Regions from separate parts of the Brevibacillus sp. SKDU10 genome, predicted to be linked through region 1. Evidence: riboswitches for the same ligand, from Rfam matches in the RefSeq annotation. Region 1 holds a riboswitch; the other holds the start of a gene.
The links. A riboswitch is a leader RNA that binds a small molecule or an ion and turns the genes downstream of it on or off. The one in region 1 is predicted to bind cobalamin.
Positions count from the first base shown of each region.

Region 2: linked by a shared signal. The riboswitch ahead of AYJ08_RS10015 (DUF4430 domain-containing protein) and the one ahead of nikA (nickel ABC transporter substrate-binding protein) in region 1 are both predicted to bind cobalamin.

Region 1 covers NZ_LSSO01000204.1:14,999-23,352, reverse strand. Annotated here, with positions in the region: gene nikE (nickel import ATP-binding protein NikE) at 1-783, opposite strand, end outside; gene AYJ08_RS20795 (ABC transporter ATP-binding protein) at 801-1,769, opposite strand; gene nikC (nickel transporter permease) at 1,786-2,616, opposite strand; gene nikB (nickel ABC transporter permease) at 2,619-3,557, opposite strand; gene nikA (nickel ABC transporter substrate-binding protein) at 3,593-5,224, opposite strand; cobalamin riboswitch at 5,383-5,571, opposite strand; gene AYJ08_RS20775 (nitroreductase family protein) at 5,847-6,470, opposite strand; gene AYJ08_RS20770 (DoxX family protein) at 6,719-7,105, opposite strand; gene AYJ08_RS20765 (MarR family winged helix-turn-helix transcriptional regulator) at 7,214-7,705, opposite strand.
Region 2 covers NZ_LSSO01000146.1:21,124-29,477, forward strand. Annotated here, with positions in the region: gene AYJ08_RS09990 (ANTAR domain-containing response regulator) at 1-275, opposite strand, end outside; gene AYJ08_RS09995 (EutP/PduV family microcompartment system protein) at 322-759, opposite strand; gene AYJ08_RS10000 (BMC domain-containing protein) at 762-1,115, opposite strand; gene AYJ08_RS10005 (1-propanol dehydrogenase PduQ) at 1,307-2,446, opposite strand; gene AYJ08_RS10010 (hypothetical protein) at 2,715-3,266, opposite strand; gene AYJ08_RS10015 (DUF4430 domain-containing protein) at 3,256-3,651, opposite strand; adenosylcobalamin (AdoCbl) riboswitch at 3,704-3,856, opposite strand; gene AYJ08_RS10020 (NAD(P)/FAD-dependent oxidoreductase) at 3,953-5,383, opposite strand; gene AYJ08_RS10025 (ABC transporter ATP-binding protein) at 5,639-6,436, shown strand; gene AYJ08_RS10030 (hypothetical protein) at 6,608-6,883, opposite strand; gene AYJ08_RS10035 (queuosine precursor transporter) at 6,940-7,626, shown strand; gene AYJ08_RS10040 (class I SAM-dependent methyltransferase) at 7,754-8,354, shown strand, end outside.

The DNA.
Region 1 (8,354 bases):
TGGATATGGATATAACACAGAAGACATGATTTTTTGGGAAACAGGATGTTTTAATCGTTCAAGCTGCTCCATATCATCTAACCATTCAACAATCTCACCTTTATACATGACCCCTATACAATCCGCGATGTAATTGATCGCCTGTAAGTCATGTGAGATGAACAGATAGGAAAGCTGAAACTCTTCTTTTAATTCTGCTAAAAGGTGTAAAATTTGTACTTGAGTAAGAGCATCTAAAGCGCTTACAGCCTCATCAAGTATAATCAGCTTCGGTCTTAGTGCTATCGCTCTAGCGATATTGATTCTCTGTAATTGCCCTCCGCTGAACTGGTGTGGGTATTTATGCATATCTTCCGGATCTAAGCCTACGATCTCCAAAAGCTCCTGTACTTTCTGTCTTTCTTGAGTAGCTGTACGTTGTTCGTAATTTCGTAAGGGTTCAGCGATAATCTCTCTGATCGTTAGTCGTGGATTTACAGCGCTATAACAATCCTGAAAGACAACCTGTAAATCTCGCCGTACCTCTCTTAATTCTTTTTCTTTTAGACGATAAAGGTTCTTTCCCTGAAACCAGACCTCTCCCTGATCAGGTTTTTCAAGTCCCAAAATAATTTTGCCAAGAGTGCTCTTTCCTGCTCCGCTTTCTCCCACAAGTCCTAAACATATCCCTTCCTCCAGAGTGAAAGAGACATCTTTAACAGCTTCTACCGTTTTCCCCTTCCTCCAAACAGAATTTCCTAGTGAATATGTTTTCTTTATGTTTGTAAGCGTAAGCAGACTCACTCTTCATTCAGCCACCTTTATCGTAATTTTACACATCGTACCAGATGATCTTGTTCATATTCTTTCCATTCAAGCTTTTTCGTTGCACAGATGTGGTCTGCATTCTCGCATCGGTCTAAGAACGGGCAGATACCCTCTCTATTTAGCGGTTTAGGGAGTGACATGCTAACACGGTTAATCCCCTTCCTCCTGCTCGTTAATCCAAGTCTGGCTTGTAACAGGACACGGGTATAGGGGTGCATCGGGCGATTAAATAATGTAGATGCCGGTGCCTTTTCAACAATATAGCCAGCATACATGACAGCTACTTCATCAGCTATCTGAGCAATGACTCCCAAATCGTGTGAAACTAATAAAATACCGGTATTATATTCTTTTCTAATATGATCCAACTGCCTCAAAATCTGAAGTTGATTCGTCGCATCGAGTGCAGTCGTTGGCTCGTCCGCGATAAGAATCGAGGGCTGTATGGACATCGTGATTGCAATCATCACACGCTGGAGCATACCGCCGCTTAACTGAAATGGATATTGCTTCAATACATTTGCTGGATTTGGCAAGTCCATTTTTTCCAGATGCTCCAAAGCTATTTTCTGTGCTTGTCGCTTGGTAATAGGCAGATGAGTTCTAAGTGTTTCAATAAAATGTCTGCCAATTGTACGCACAGGATTAAAGGCAGTCATCGGATTTTGCATGATAAAAGCGATCTCGCTACCGCGTATTTTTCTTACCTCTTCTTCTGAACAGGTCAGCAAATCTTTATTGCGAAACGTGATGCTCCCTTCTACCACCTTTGCCTGTTCAGGCAAAAGATGTAATAAAGACATGCATGTCATCGTTTTACCTGATCCGCTTTCTCCAACAAGCCCAAGCACTTTTCCAGCCTCTATTTCAAAGCTTACCTCATTGACAGTCTGAGTCACCCCATGCGGTGTTGATACAACTATATGTAAATTGTTAACAGTTAGAATGGGGTGCTGTGCCATCTTCTGATCCTCCCTTCTATTTTCTTTTTAGGTCTAAGGCATCCCTCAATGCTTCTCCGAACAGGTTGAAAGCGATCACGACAAGTAAGATCATCATCCCTGGATACAGCATCAAGGAAGGGTTATTTCTAAAAAACGGTTTACTGTCATTGATCATCATTCCCCACTCCGCTCCTGGCGGCTGTATGCCAAGTCCTAGAAATGAGAGACCAGAAATAGCTAAAACAATTCCTCCGATGTCCATAAAAGCTAAAACGACCACCTGCGATATAATGGTGGGTAAGATATGCTTTAGAACAATGACCAGCTTTGGTGTTCCGCACACTTTTGCTGCTAAGATAAAGGGTTGCTCCTTCACACTAAGAACCATTCCTCGAATGATTCGGGCATAAAACACCCATTGGACAAGGACCATAGCAAAAATCATATTGCCCAGACCGGGCCCGAGGATTCCAATCAAAGCTAATGACAGAAGCAAGCTTGGAAAAGCCATGAATATATCACAAATTCGCATGAACAGATAATCAACCCAACCACTTCGATAGCCTGCAAAAATACCGACCGGAAGACTAATTAGCATGGTAAATCCCATGACAAAAAAGGCTGTCCCCAGTGAGGTTTGTGTTCCATAGATCAGCCGAGACCATATACATCTGCCCAAATGATCTGTCCCTAACGGAAACTTCGAGGAAGGGCCTTGTAGCTTTTGCGTGATATCAACTAGATTCGGATCATTTGGAGACAAAAAAGGAGCAAACAGAGCCAATAGTATCATGAGGATGATAATCATGCCGCAAATGATCATGAGCTTTTGTGACAGTAGCTTTTGCTTCATTTTTTTCAACACGCTTATTGCTCTCCTTCCCATTTTATCCGGGGATCTAGGAAAGCATATGCAATATCCACAAGGAGATTGCAGACGACAAAGATCACACCCATAAACAATAAACAGCTCTGAATCATCGGATAATCACGGTGTAAAATAGAAGTGACAAACAAGGAGCCCATACCAGGCCATGCAAAGACGGTCTCAACAATAACGGCTCCGCTTAGCATGTTTCCAATGCTCATGCCAAGTCCAGTTAACACAGGTAATAAGGATTTTTTAAACACATGTCTACCGATGATTAGACTTTCTCGCAGCCCTCTCGCTCTCGCATATACGACAAATGGCTCATTCAAGTTTTCTAGCATACTGGTGCGAAGCAAGCGCATGTACGTACCTATATAAGGAAAAGCCAATGTCAGGGCCGGAAGCACTAGATGGGCAAAAGTTCCTCTTCCCAATACGGGAAATAAATCTAACTTTACCGATAAAAAATAGATGAACAGAAATCCGAGCCAAAAAGCAGGCATCGAGACGCTTACAAAGGCCAGCATCCTGCTAACCTGATCAATTAATTTCCCCTTGTAAAGGGCAGAAATCATTCCTAAAGGTAAACTAATAAAAATAATCAGGAGCAATGAAGCACATGCGAGTTGCATTGTCGGGAAGAAATGGAGAATAATTTCATCCCATATAGATTTCTTCGACACATAAGAAATCCCTAAATCCAATTGAACCACTTTTCCTAACCAATTTACATACTGGATATACAGGGGCTTGTCCAGCCCTAGCTCTGCTCGAAGGGAAGCCACTGCCTCATCTGTTGGAGGAATATGTGACGCCCTCAAGTAAGCTACGGCCGGATCCCCGGGGGTTAAGTGGAGCAGAATAAAAGTGATCAGAGAAATTCCCAATAATATTGGCAGTAAACTTGTGAGACGTTTAACAATAAACCAACCCATTTACTACTCCTTCGCCGTTTTTACATAACCCCACTTCACTTCATATCAATGGTAGTGAAAGGCACTTCGTATTCTTGAGGCAAGAAATGAACCCCGCTCAGATTTTTATGATAGACCGCTATATTAGATTGATAAGATATTGGTAAGTAAGCAGCCTGTTCGTGCAATGTAGTTAAAATATCTGTATAAAGCATCTTTCTGTGTGCTTCGTCTGTACTTACTAATACTTCCTTGATTTTTCCATCTAATTCTTTCTTGCCTGGTAGCCCTGATAGAGCTTTGTAATCTGGACTGCCGCCTTCCGAAGGTGTTGTGATAGCAGATAAATAGGAATGTGGATCAAATGGAACACCCCAGCTTGCCGTAAATAATAAATCAAAGCTGCCTTCATTGGCTGTAGCCCAAAAATCCTCTTCTTCCTTACTAGTCAGCTTAATATCTATCCCTAATTTTCTAAACTCACCTTGGGTATATTCTGCGATCGCCTTCTGGATGTTGTCTGAGCTAATAAACATCAGCTCCAATTGTAGCGTTTTTCCAGCCTTCTCTCGAAATGGTTTGCCATTTACTTGTTTCCAGCCCGCTTCATCCAATAACTGTTTCGCTTTTTCTTCATCGTGTTCATACGGTTTTACATCAATCTTCGTATATGGAATGGTAGGTGCAAATAACGTATCAGCTTTTCTTTCTGTGCCGTAAAAGATATGATCGATGACAGCCTGCTTATCAAAGGCATGCTGGATGGCTAGACGTAATTTACGCTCTTTGAGAGCTTCTCTGTTCGTATTAAAGAGTAACGCCCTTGTAGCCGTAGGTTCTGATAATTTGGTTTCATATTTTCCCGATTCCTTCAGAAACCGGAACGAATCCTGACTTATGACTCCGTTTCCAAAAATCAGATCGATGTCCTTTTTCTCAAAAGCTAGCACTCTCGATTCACCGTCAGGTATGACTTTAACAATTACCTTATCGACTTTCGGTTTCTCGCCCCAATACTTCTCGTTTCTTGTAAAGACAGCCCTTTCATTTTTCTTATATTCGCTTAGTACCCATGGACCTGTCCCAATCGGTGACTTGAGCCCGTCTTTAAATGTGTTTTGGCTATCAGGAAAGGCGGCTTCTCCTACAAATCGTAAAGGTCTGATGTACGTAAGCTCCTGAAGAGTTGGGTAATATGGCTTGTTCAAAATCAATTTAAACGTAAAATCGTCCACTACCTCCGTACTTTTAATTTGATTTATTAATTCCATCCATTCATGTTGGGGAGCATTAGCTAAAACCGTATCGAAGTTTTTCTTCACGATTGTAGCATTAAACGGCGATCCATCCGAAAATGTAACATCTTTTCTTAGATGAAACACGTATTCTTTTCCATCCTTCGATACATCCCAGCTTTGGGCCAGCCACGGTTTAAGCTCCCCGCCTTCACCGTAGTAAACGAGAGATTCATATACCATAGCTTGTGAGAACCATTGATTCGGAAAATAGGTATGAGGATTTACGTCCCCAATATCTCCGGACCAGGAAAACGTAAGAACTTTTGAACTATCTTGATTTGCTCTATTTTCTCCTTCTTTTGTTGTGTTACCACAGCCAGCGACAATAATTGTCAGCATCGCTACTAGTCCAACAAAAGAAGTAATAAATCTAGACCGTTTCAAAAACATTTTTATCACCTTTTATATAATTTAATTATTCTAAAAATGTTAAAACACAAAAAAACATTGCCAACCAGATTAAAAAGGTCAGAAATGCCTATCGTTTATGAACACATCACATCGGTCTTTTAGCATTCAAAACACCTCCCTATCTCCCCGTAGGTCTAACAGCATTTCTAGAATAGGCAGGTCTTCTGACTTGGGTTCATCATCTCCATGCGTCTTCCCAGATATGATCCAGTGACATGTTTGCATAAGACTCCCCCTTACAGCGGCGGGACCGTGCCGGATTTACACCGGCTTCCCTTTTAAGTATCCGTTTATGAAACAAATACACCTATTCCACTACCATATGTAGTTTTTCCTTATGGAAATATTCACTTTATATCCTTTTTTTGAAAGTAGGACAAAAAGTTTACCTAGAACAAATTATATTCGTTATTCCAAGTTTACGCTATATGAAATTAAAGCCCTTCTATAATTCCGCTCAGGAGATCGAACATTTTTGCCCAAAGAGGTTTAAGAAGATGCTAGGATCAGGTTCATCTATAAAAAGCTCCAATTCCTCTACAGTAAGAAAACATTGCAACAGCATGTCCCATTAACAGCTTTAGCAATGTTTTCATAGAAATCACATACCGTTGTAGCTTACAAACTCTCCGTTCGGCTTACGATAGCCGCGTGGACGTTGGCTTGAGAGCTTTTCTTTTCCGATAGTAATCATCATGACAGTTTCATATCCATCAGGAATTTCTAATATTTCCTTTATAGCACCTGGATCAAATCCAATCATCGGGCACGTATCCCAGCCTTTATCTTTCGCAGATAGCATGAACAGCATCGCAGAAAGGCTTGCATTACGAATGGCTTCTTCCTTCATAAAGGATTCACCCTTACCCTCATATATCCCTGTAACAGTCTCAACGGTACGATCCAGCTCTTGTTTACTCAAAATTCCGAGATGATGCATGCCCTCGTTTATTTTTTCCACCGCTTGATAAGCGTAACGATTGCCCAACACCAAAATGACTGCTGAAGCTGAATGCACCTTATACTGCTTGCAGGATTCATAAATTTTTTCTTTCAAGACTGGATCCGTTACGACAAGATAATGTGTATGCTGAAGATTAAAAGCAGAAGGAGCATATTTAGCCAAGGTAAAGATCTCTTCAAGCTCGGATCGGGTAATTTCTACCCCTTCAATGAAATTATTTGCGGAACGTCGACTTTTCACTAGGCTTGTAAATTCACTCATGTAAACTCCCTCATCTCATGTATGTATCGAAATTGTTACAGGGGGGAAGACGCGTTTTCTCTACACTTACTCGCTCCCCCTGCTTTTTGTATCGAATATAATTCTACTTTTTACTTTGTTGATTCTTGTCTAAATGTTACTTCTTTAGACCTATATATCGCGGCATTGTTCACGTTATACCTTATTATCATACAATAGAGTACGTGAATCTGGATACCTTTCTTTTCAGGTCCGTCCTTAGGCAAAACTTATGCAAATAAAACATATGCACCTGGACCAATCAACGCAACGCCGATAGCTACCGCTAGCAATACCAGATTGTATTCCATACCGTTCTGAGTAATCCATAATCCATTTTTTCCATGTACAGTAAAAATAGCGATCAGCATAGTAACAGCGATTAGTGCTCCTCCTACCCAAGTAAACACACCAGAGGCAAAAAGCAATCCTCCAACAATTTCACTGGCTCCTGCCATGAAAGCCATTAACAAGCCGGGCTTCACACCGATTGATTCTAACCAACCTGCTGTTCCCTTTAAGCCATGCCCGCCGAACCATCCAAATAATTTCTGTGTACCATGACCAATAAATAAAAGTCCCACAACTAATCGAATAAGTAAAAGTCCTGCATTCATTTTCTTTTTCCTCCTCAGGAATATGTTTTATTTTAAGTATCTTCAATTAAAGATATATGAGATAGATGGATAATATGCTTCTTTTTATTATCGCATCTGTTTTTTCAGCTACTTATCTACAAAATTCATTTGGGCTGACTTCCCTAGCTTTTTTAACAAGGTGATGGTAATCTCTTTTTCTTCAGGAGACAGTCCATTCATTGCTTCTGCTAGCTTTTCTCGATGCTTCGGAAAAATCTCTTGGAGAAATTGCTCTCCTGCTTGTGTTAATTCCGCATAGATCACGCGTCGATCATTCGGACAGGGCTTACGAAGCAAATAGCCTTTTTTTTCTAGCTTATCAACCACATAAGTAATATTTCCGCTAGAGATTAAAATCTTATCTCCAATTTGCTGTAGAGGCTGCCTGCCTTTGTGAAATAACAATTCTAGGACGCCAAATTCAGTCGGATTCAATCCATATTGTCGAATATCCTTCTGAACATGAGCAGACGTCCAATTAAAGGCGCGAGATAAGACAACGAACAAATGGAGAGATTGCTCTTGAGCTTTATTAACATCCGTAATCATGTCCGTTTGCTTTCCCTGTTTGTCCTGCATTTTGTTCTCTCCTTTCCTTGATTATTTTATCTTACCTTTTACAAAAAATAATTCAACATGTCTCACTTTTTAATATCTTAAATTTGAGATATATGAAGCATATCCTATTTTTTGTGTGTTGTCAACTAGTAAACTAAAAATATATGAAAAACAACAATGTGGCTGCTGAATCTGGTTATATCTGCATTACTACACAATCAAATTTTACTAAGTGGAAGCCTTATCAGCTTCGGTTACAAACAGTTTTTGGATAGGAATCTCCTCTTCTTTTAGTCCATACATTAGCCCATACAATGGTCTTAAATCCATTTCCAAATCGCACAGTGCTAGTATCTCTTCAGCCCTTAGCAATAGCTTGCTCTTCATAAGGAAAGAGCAGGAGTTGTGTCTTTACCCACGGCAATGCACAGGTGAGGAAAAGCAATGGCAATCTTCCAGCTCCCTAGTTCTTTTGTTCTTTTTATATAGTCATTCTCTGTTACAACATCGCCATACTCTTTTAGATGGTAATAAGCACTGCTTACAAGATTATCTTATTCACGGTCGAAATTACTTTGCTAAGCAAATGAATCGTTTATACTTGGAGTCATTTAAGGTAGCTATTTTTACAACAAGAAAAGACCTAACTGAATTGTTAGGTCTCCTCTTA
Region 2 (8,354 bases), on a different contig from region 1:
TTTTCGACACTTTCTTTATCACTAAAGGCTGTCAGCAAAACGACGCCACCAGCTAATTGCTCTGAAAGGATTCTTTTTCCCGCTTTTAATCCATCTAGGATAGGCATCTGAATGTCCATAATCACTAGATCAGGCAAATGCTTTTTACATAACTCAATGGCTTCAAAACCGTCTGAAGCTTCCCCTACCACATTGTAGTTCGCTTCTTTTAAAATCTCACGAATATCCATTCTTGTAATAGGCTCATCATCGACTACTACAATTTTTCCATTCATGGGTACCACACCTCATTGTCTAAGCAAAATAAATACTTCCCAAATCTTATTCATCAGCACTTAGATAGCTTTGCAGCTCTTCTATACCGATGTTTTCAGTAGAAGAAATCTCGAAAATTGTCGATGCTCCAGCCGCTAGCAAATATTCTCGGGCTTTTTTCACATCCTCCGCATTTTTGGCAATGTCTACTTTTGTAATGATACCAATAACAGGCTTTGCAAATACAGAGCCAAAAGAAGGTGGAAAATAACAATCTTCATTTGTGCAATCTTGCACAAGGCCAATGACATCCGCATCGACACTTGTCACAAGCAACATTCTATATAAACCTCTATTTTCTATACATTCCCCAGGTGTATCAATGGCTTGATCGAAGGTTTCTATGGCTTGTGTTTTCTTATAGGCGATCACATGTCCGTGAAGTCGCTGGCATAAAGTGGTCTTCCCACATCCTGTATTACCGGTCAGAATAATTTTTTTCATAACTACGTTCTCGTTATCTTCGTAGCTGAAAATCCTAAAATATCCTGCAAGCCAAGCAACACTTCATTTAGCGCGGATTCCACAGAGGATACATCACCTGTAATTACCACTGATCCACTAAAACGATCTACAAAGCCGATTAGCACTCCAGCAGCTTTCGTTGCTATGTCAGCAGCGATAATCGAGGCTTCACTTGGGGTAATGGTCAAAATACCAATTGCATCCTTCGTATCACTACCTAATCCTAGCTTTTTATAAATATCTGCATTCGGATTAGCTATGATATGAGCTAGTGTGACTTGTTTACCTGGTACATACTCCTGTATGACACGTTGTTTCTCATTGTTTTGGCTCATAAATCTCATCCCATCTGCTTTAAAAAACATTAAAAACACATAAAGGCCCCTTAAAAAATACGCATGGCAATTTTTAAGGAGCCTCTTCGCTCTCAACTGAAATTCGTAACACGTCGTTGTGTTAATTTCACTATATTTGAACTTGTAAACGATGTCAATACTTCATTAGACTAATTTCGACAAAATATTCGCTACTGAAACATTTTGTTCAAAATTCCAATAACATCTTCTTCCGTTGGTACACGTGGATTTGTTTTGGTACATCCATCCTTAAGCGCGCCTTCTGCGATCGCATTTCGCATTTCTTCTAGCTGCTTATATTCTATGCCGCAATCCCGCAAATTCGTTGGCATTTTCAATTGTTTTTGCAATTGCTTGATTGCATTAATTAAACTGCGCACTCCACTTCTTGTATTGCTTGCTGGAAGACCCAAGGTTTTAGCAATAGCTGCGTATCTTTTAGCGGTCGCCTGATTTTCTCTCCCACCATATCCTGTTCCACAATTCGCATTGAATTCGATGACATGTGGAAGCAGCAAGGAATTCATGCGACCATGAGGAATGTGGAACTTAGCTCCAGCTACATGGGCAATTCCGTGATTTAGACCCAGTGATGTAACATTAAAGGCCATCCCTGCAAGGCATGAAGCATTGTGCATTTTTTCACGTGCCTCTAAATCATTACCATCCTTGTATGCTCTTACTAAATATTCAAAGACAAGCTTCATCGCCTTTTCCGCAAGAGCATCAGAAATATCATTTGCTTTGGTAGACACAAACGCCTCGATGGCATGCGTCAAAACATCCATTCCCGTATCGGCTGTAATAAAATCAGGAACACTTTTTACCAGCTCTGGGTCTAAAATAGCTTCTTCTGGCGTCATATCATTCGACACTAGAGGATACTTAATATTTTTTTGCTGATCACTAATAACAGAAAATGCGGTTACCTCTGATCCTGTTCCACTTGTTGTCGGAATCGCAATGAAAGGAAGGTCTTTTTGGTTCGACACTTGTTTCGCAAAATATTTCATTGCTTTCGCTGCATCGATAGCTGAGCCTCCTCCTAGTGCAACAATCGTATCCGTTTCAAACTCACTGAGGGCTTTCATTCCACTTACAACAACCTCGATTGGCGGGTCTGGAACGATATCACTAAAAACCATGTGCTTATTACTTTCGTCAATTTGGTCAATGACATGCTGAATCATTCCCGATTGAACCATAAAAGGGTCTGTGACAATAAAAATTCGTTTTTCTTTCAGATCCTGCAGACGATTTAAAGCGCCTTGTCCCATGTAAATATCTGTTTTAAAACTAACCTTATCCATGCTGACACCTCCATTTGGAATAAAAAAAGAGGCTTTTTAGAAGGGAGCATACCCTTTAAAAGCCTCTTTGCTATCTACATAAGTAACACGTCTTTGTGTAACCTGTATTCTGTTTTCTACCAATACTGTACTACTATATTTACCATATAGTCAACTATGTATTGATTGTTATTTTTAAAAACACTATACACGTCTTTGTGTATAAAAACCTTTTACGTCAAAGGTTTGATATGATTCGGCAAGCACTACTTTGTGCCTGTTCAGATTGTCAAGACTTAGCAAAATGTTGATTTATCAATTTGTTCAACAAAGGAAGTAAAAGAGGTGCGAGTACGAAATAAAAAACAAAATTCCCAATTGCATGCATCGTATCATAGGAGACTCCTGCTAGATAATAAGCAAGAAAATAAGATGAACCGTAAAGCGGTATCTGACAAAGAGAGTTAATAAACCCGTAAAGCATTCCTGTAAATCCGGCGTATATGGCCATCACGAACAAGGAAAGCTTTGGAAACACAGGACGTATAAATATGCCGGTTACCACGACAATTACACAGTACGCAACGATCTGCGGGATAATCCAAATCCCGATTCCCAGAACCATATTTGACAAAATCATCACAATTATCGCAAGCAACAAACCATATCGAAGTCCCATGAGAATTGTCATAAGAATGACAAATGTTGTCACGGGCTGTACGTTAGGTATGGACGACAGTGCAATCCGGCCAGCAACAGACAAGGCAGCTAAGATAGCTAGCAGCGTTATGCCTCTTACACTGGATAGGGGTGCTTTGTGTATTTGGTAGTTAGGAGGCATGTAAATCCCACTTAATGACATCGCCATCTTTGACTTTAAGATCCTTGGCTCCTGTAACCGCTGGTGCTCCGTTCACTTCGTATAGCCAATACTTTTTCTCTGCTGGATTTTGCTTCACATTCTCAATTGACGTGATAAATCCATTATCGTCTTCCACTTTAAAATTGGTTTTCATCAACTCATACAAGGTTTGATCCCCTTTGAATTGAATTGTTTTTTCAGCAATTTTGGTTTTGCCCTGATCGCTTGAAACTTCCACAACGATCTTGTTTTCAACCTTTTCTTCTGCTGCTGTGTTTTGTGCTGCATCATTATTTGAACAACCCACTACACTTACCATCGCAAGTGCAATAAGTAAGGCGATTTGACAAACTCTTCTTACCATATTCGCTCCTTTCTCCATTAAAAAAGTCTAGTGAGGCGGGAACATCACTAGACATGGACTAACCACTTTCGCCTCGAAATGGTTAGCCTTTCAGTAGTTTTTAGGCAAAAGACCTGACTTAAGACCGGAAAACAGTCTATCACAGTGGCGGGACCGCGTTGGATTTGCACCAAACTTCCATTGCCTAAAACTATTATTATTTACGTTAATGAGGTGTGACCCATTTGAAAATATTATAGCATAAGAAATGGACTTGACAATCATACTGTTGTGACAAAATATAGTTGTATTCTTCCATATTTTAAGACAGTTGACGTAAAATTCCCCGAGCAATATGAACGCCGCATGCTCCTGCTTGCGCAAGCCCTCGCGTTAACCCTGCTCCATCACCGCCTGCATATAAACCAATAATTTCTGTTTCAAAATGGGGATTCAAATATGGACGTGCTGAATAGAATTTCGCTTCTACTCCATAAAACATCGTGTGTTCACTTGCAATGCCCGGCGTAACATGATCGAGTGCCTCCACCATTTCAATTAAGCTTTTCATTGTATTATATGGTAATACTAAGCCGAGATCACCTGGTACGGCTTCTTTTAACGTTGGCTCAATAAATCCCTCTTTCAGTCGTTTTTCTGTAGATCGCCGACCACGTTTTATATCGCCAAAGCGCTGTACAATCACGGAGCCGTTAGAAAGATCATTCGCTCGCCTTGACACCTCTTTAGCGTATTCGTTTGGCTTATCAAATGGTTCTGTAAAGACATGAGACACAAGCAGAGCAAAGTTCGTGTTAGGGGACCCCAGCTTCTCATCCTTGTATGCATGCCCGTTAGCCGCCATCACGCCGCTGTGATTTTCTACAACTACATGACCGCTTGGGTTGGAACAAAAGCTTCGCACAATTTGATCCGTAGAAGATTTGAACAAGAACTTCCCTTCATATAGATGCTTATTGATTTCTTCCATGACTACATTGGTCGTTTCTACACGAACCCCCACATCTACTTGATTGTTACTCAATCGCAGACCCTGTTTTTTCAAAATCTCGCCGAACCATTGCGAGCCGTCTCGGCCAGGAGCAATAACGATTTTGTTCGCTCGGTACTCCTGACCCTTTTTACAGGTAATTCCGCGAATTTCTTTACCATTTTCCGTTTTCTCAACAATGATATCTTCCACTTCCTGCTTAAACATCATTGTGATTTTTGGTTCTAGCTCTTCGCAGATACTTTTCAAAATCTCTAAGTTTTGTTCCGTACCTAAATGGCGGACATTTGCACGCAGTAGTTTCAGTCCAACGGCTTGCCCCTTACGTTCTATATCACGGACTGCCTCCGTAGTTGGATCGGTTATATTGGAGGTTGCTCCGTGTTTTAAATTAATATCATCAACATATTTAATCAGTTCAAGCACTTCAGAAGGTGCTAAATAATCGGTCATCCAGCCACCGAATTCTGTCGTGATGTTAAATTTTCCATCTGAATAAGCTCCTGCTCCACCAAATCCGTTGGTAATTGAGCAGGCTGGCAAGCAACCACTAAAATCCTTTCGACCTGCTGGAGGCGGACATTTACTGATTTTTTTCTCAAGGATGGGACAGCGACGCGAGTAAATATTATGTCCTTTCTCAATCAACAGGATCTGTAAATCAGGTTTTTTATGGATTAATTCATATGCCGTAAAAATTCCTGCTGGACCAGCTCCGACAATGATAACATCATAATTCATAGATGTTGCCCCCTTGAAAATGTTAGGAAATTACAAGCCTTATTGATTATAACATTGCTTCTTAAATAATCAAGAAATAATCCGAACATTTTTATATAATATTTATTTTTTGTTCGTATTATTGATTTGTAATTGTTGTTGAGAAAAAATATAATTAAACGATATTTCCTTCTTAATCCTTTCATTTCTAGATTGATATATAAGACAGAAAATTAGTACAATGATTAAAAAGACGAAAAAGGAGAGAACCTACTCGTGCATGCTGAACCAATTCTTACTTTAAACAAGGTAAGCTGGAAACGCGGTGATACACCTATTCTTAAAGAAATAAGCTGGAACATTCATTCTCAAGAGCATTGGTGTCTACTCGGTCTAAATGGATCAGGTAAATCAACCATCCTACAGCTTCTAAACGGTTATATTTGGCCTACTTCTGGAGAAATTGAGGTTCTTGGGAAAAAATTCGGTACCTATGACTTGCGACAGTTACGCAAAGAAATCGGCCTTGTCAGTAGTTCTCTGCAACAACAGCTTCGAGGCGGCGATACCGCGCTAGATATTGTATTATCTGGTAAACACGCTTCTTTAAGCCTTTACGAGCCAAAGATTCAAGAAGAGATAGAGCAGGCAAAAGCTCTATTAGAACAATTTGGTTGCACTCATTTAGAGCATCGTCCCTATCAGGTTTTGTCACAAGGGGAACGTCAGCGTATTTTATTAGCCCGTGCCCTAATGGCATCCCCACGATTGTTGATTTTAGATGAGCCTACAACGGGTCTTGATTTTATAGCTCGTGAACAATTATTACTGTACGTTGAAACAATGGCGAAACAGCCTAATTCTCCCACCATTATCTACGTCACCCATCATATAGAAGAAATTTTGCCTTGCTTTACTCATACGCTCTTACTCAAGGATGGCAGCATTTTTGATTCTGGTCAGACACAAGACATGCTTGTTCCAGAGCTTTTATCCCGTTTCTTTGGGATCGAGATTCAGCTTGAACACGTTATGGGCCGACATTGGTTGTTTTGTAAAGAACCTGTCGGCTAGCGTCCTTGATGAGTTGTATCTATTCAAATAGAAAATTTTATAGAAAAAAAGAAAAAGATATCCATATAAGTAAGCAGATTTATAATAGAATTACAAAAACAAAGGATTGATTTTATGATGTGTAGGAATTAAAACAAAACGTAAACAAAGAGACTGAATGTAAGAAGATCCTCAAGCAGCTATATCGAAAATATTATATAGCTGAGAATTCGGAGTGGGTCGATGAGATTTTACATCTGATTCTTTAAGCATATTCCATATAGGGCAGCTATTTGCTGCTCTTTTTTGCATTGGGAGAAAGAGAATTCTTTTTACTTGGCTTGTTTTTTCTAAAAAATTTTTTTGATTGCTGGTTAAATGATCCTCCTCCATCAAAGAATAACTATTGATGTGGAAAAAAGCATTGAACCACAGGGTGAAGCTTGTTACAATGAGTCCTTGTAACAACTTCATACACTCTTCGCGGTTCGAGATCTCCCGCGTTATCAAAACTAGGAGGATACATGTTTAATTTATGGTTTGGGATCGGCTTTGTGCTGGTCAATTTTGTCTTATTCTTATTATGCTATCGTTTTTTTGGCAAAGTAGGCTTGTATGCTTGGATTGGATTTGCTACCGTGCTGGCCAACATTCAAGTAGTGAAAATCGTTGAGCTGTTTGGTTTTGCCATGACGCTTGGAAATACGATGTATGCAACCATCTATCTATGCAGTGACCTGCTCAATGAAAAATATGGGCAAGAGCAAGCGAAAAAAGCTGTCTGGTTTGGCTTCTTCACGCTAATTACCACAACCATTATCATGAAGATGGCCCTTACATTTGTACCTCATCCTGATGAGCTGGCGAAGCAGGATGCCTTAGCCATGATTTTTGGCTTTATGCCTAGATTGGTAGTTGCTAGTTTAACGTCATATTTTATTAGTCAGTTTTTAGATGTCCGTATTTATACTTTCTTAAAGAAGGTATGTCCGAAACCAAATCAATTATGGATTCGAAATAACGGAAGCACTTTAATTAGCCAATTAGTTGATACCGTACTCTTCTGCACCATTGCTTTTTTAGGGGTACTGCCTATGGATACTTGGTTTGACATTTTACTCACAACCTATCTGATTAAATTCGTGGTTTCGGCTGCTTCTACACCGATTTTATATATTGCACGTAACTTTACGTTTACCAAAGAAAGCTAAGTATTCATTACTAGCTATCCTCTGAAAATCAAAAGTCCGTTTGTACATGAAAATTCGTGTGGCAAGCGGACTTTTGATTTAACCAATGAAATGTTATAATTTTCTGATAAGAGGAGGCAGTATTAGTATGCTTGGCTTTTATAACCGTTTATCTTCAGAAGTATATGATTTGGATAAACCAATTGGACATTCATTTGGTGATGTAGAATTTTATAAACAACGATTACTCCTATATAAAGGAAAAATCCTTGAACCTGCTGTAGGTACAGGTCGGATACTTATTCCACTCTTGGAAAGTGGTTTACAGGTAGAAGGATATGACAGCTCCCCAGAAATGCTTCGAATCTGCCAGAATAACTGCCAAAAAAAGGGGGTTTCTCCAGCCCTGATTGAAGCAACGATGGAAACTTATTTATCACCTACCCTGTATCAGGCCATTATCATACCTGCTGGAACATTTTTACTGATTCATGAGAGAGAAGCATCCATCAAAGCCTTACAAAATTTTTATCACAGTCTGGAAAACGGCGGAAAATTAATCATTGATCTATTTTTACAAAAAGAGTTCAGCTTTGGTACAACCTCAACAAGAACATGGACATGTGATAACGCTGATGTGATCACATATCAAGATACTTTAGTTGAAGTAGATTATATTAATCAATATAGTATTTCTTACGGCAGATATGAAAAATGGCGTAATGGAACTCTAGTTGAAACTGAGTTAG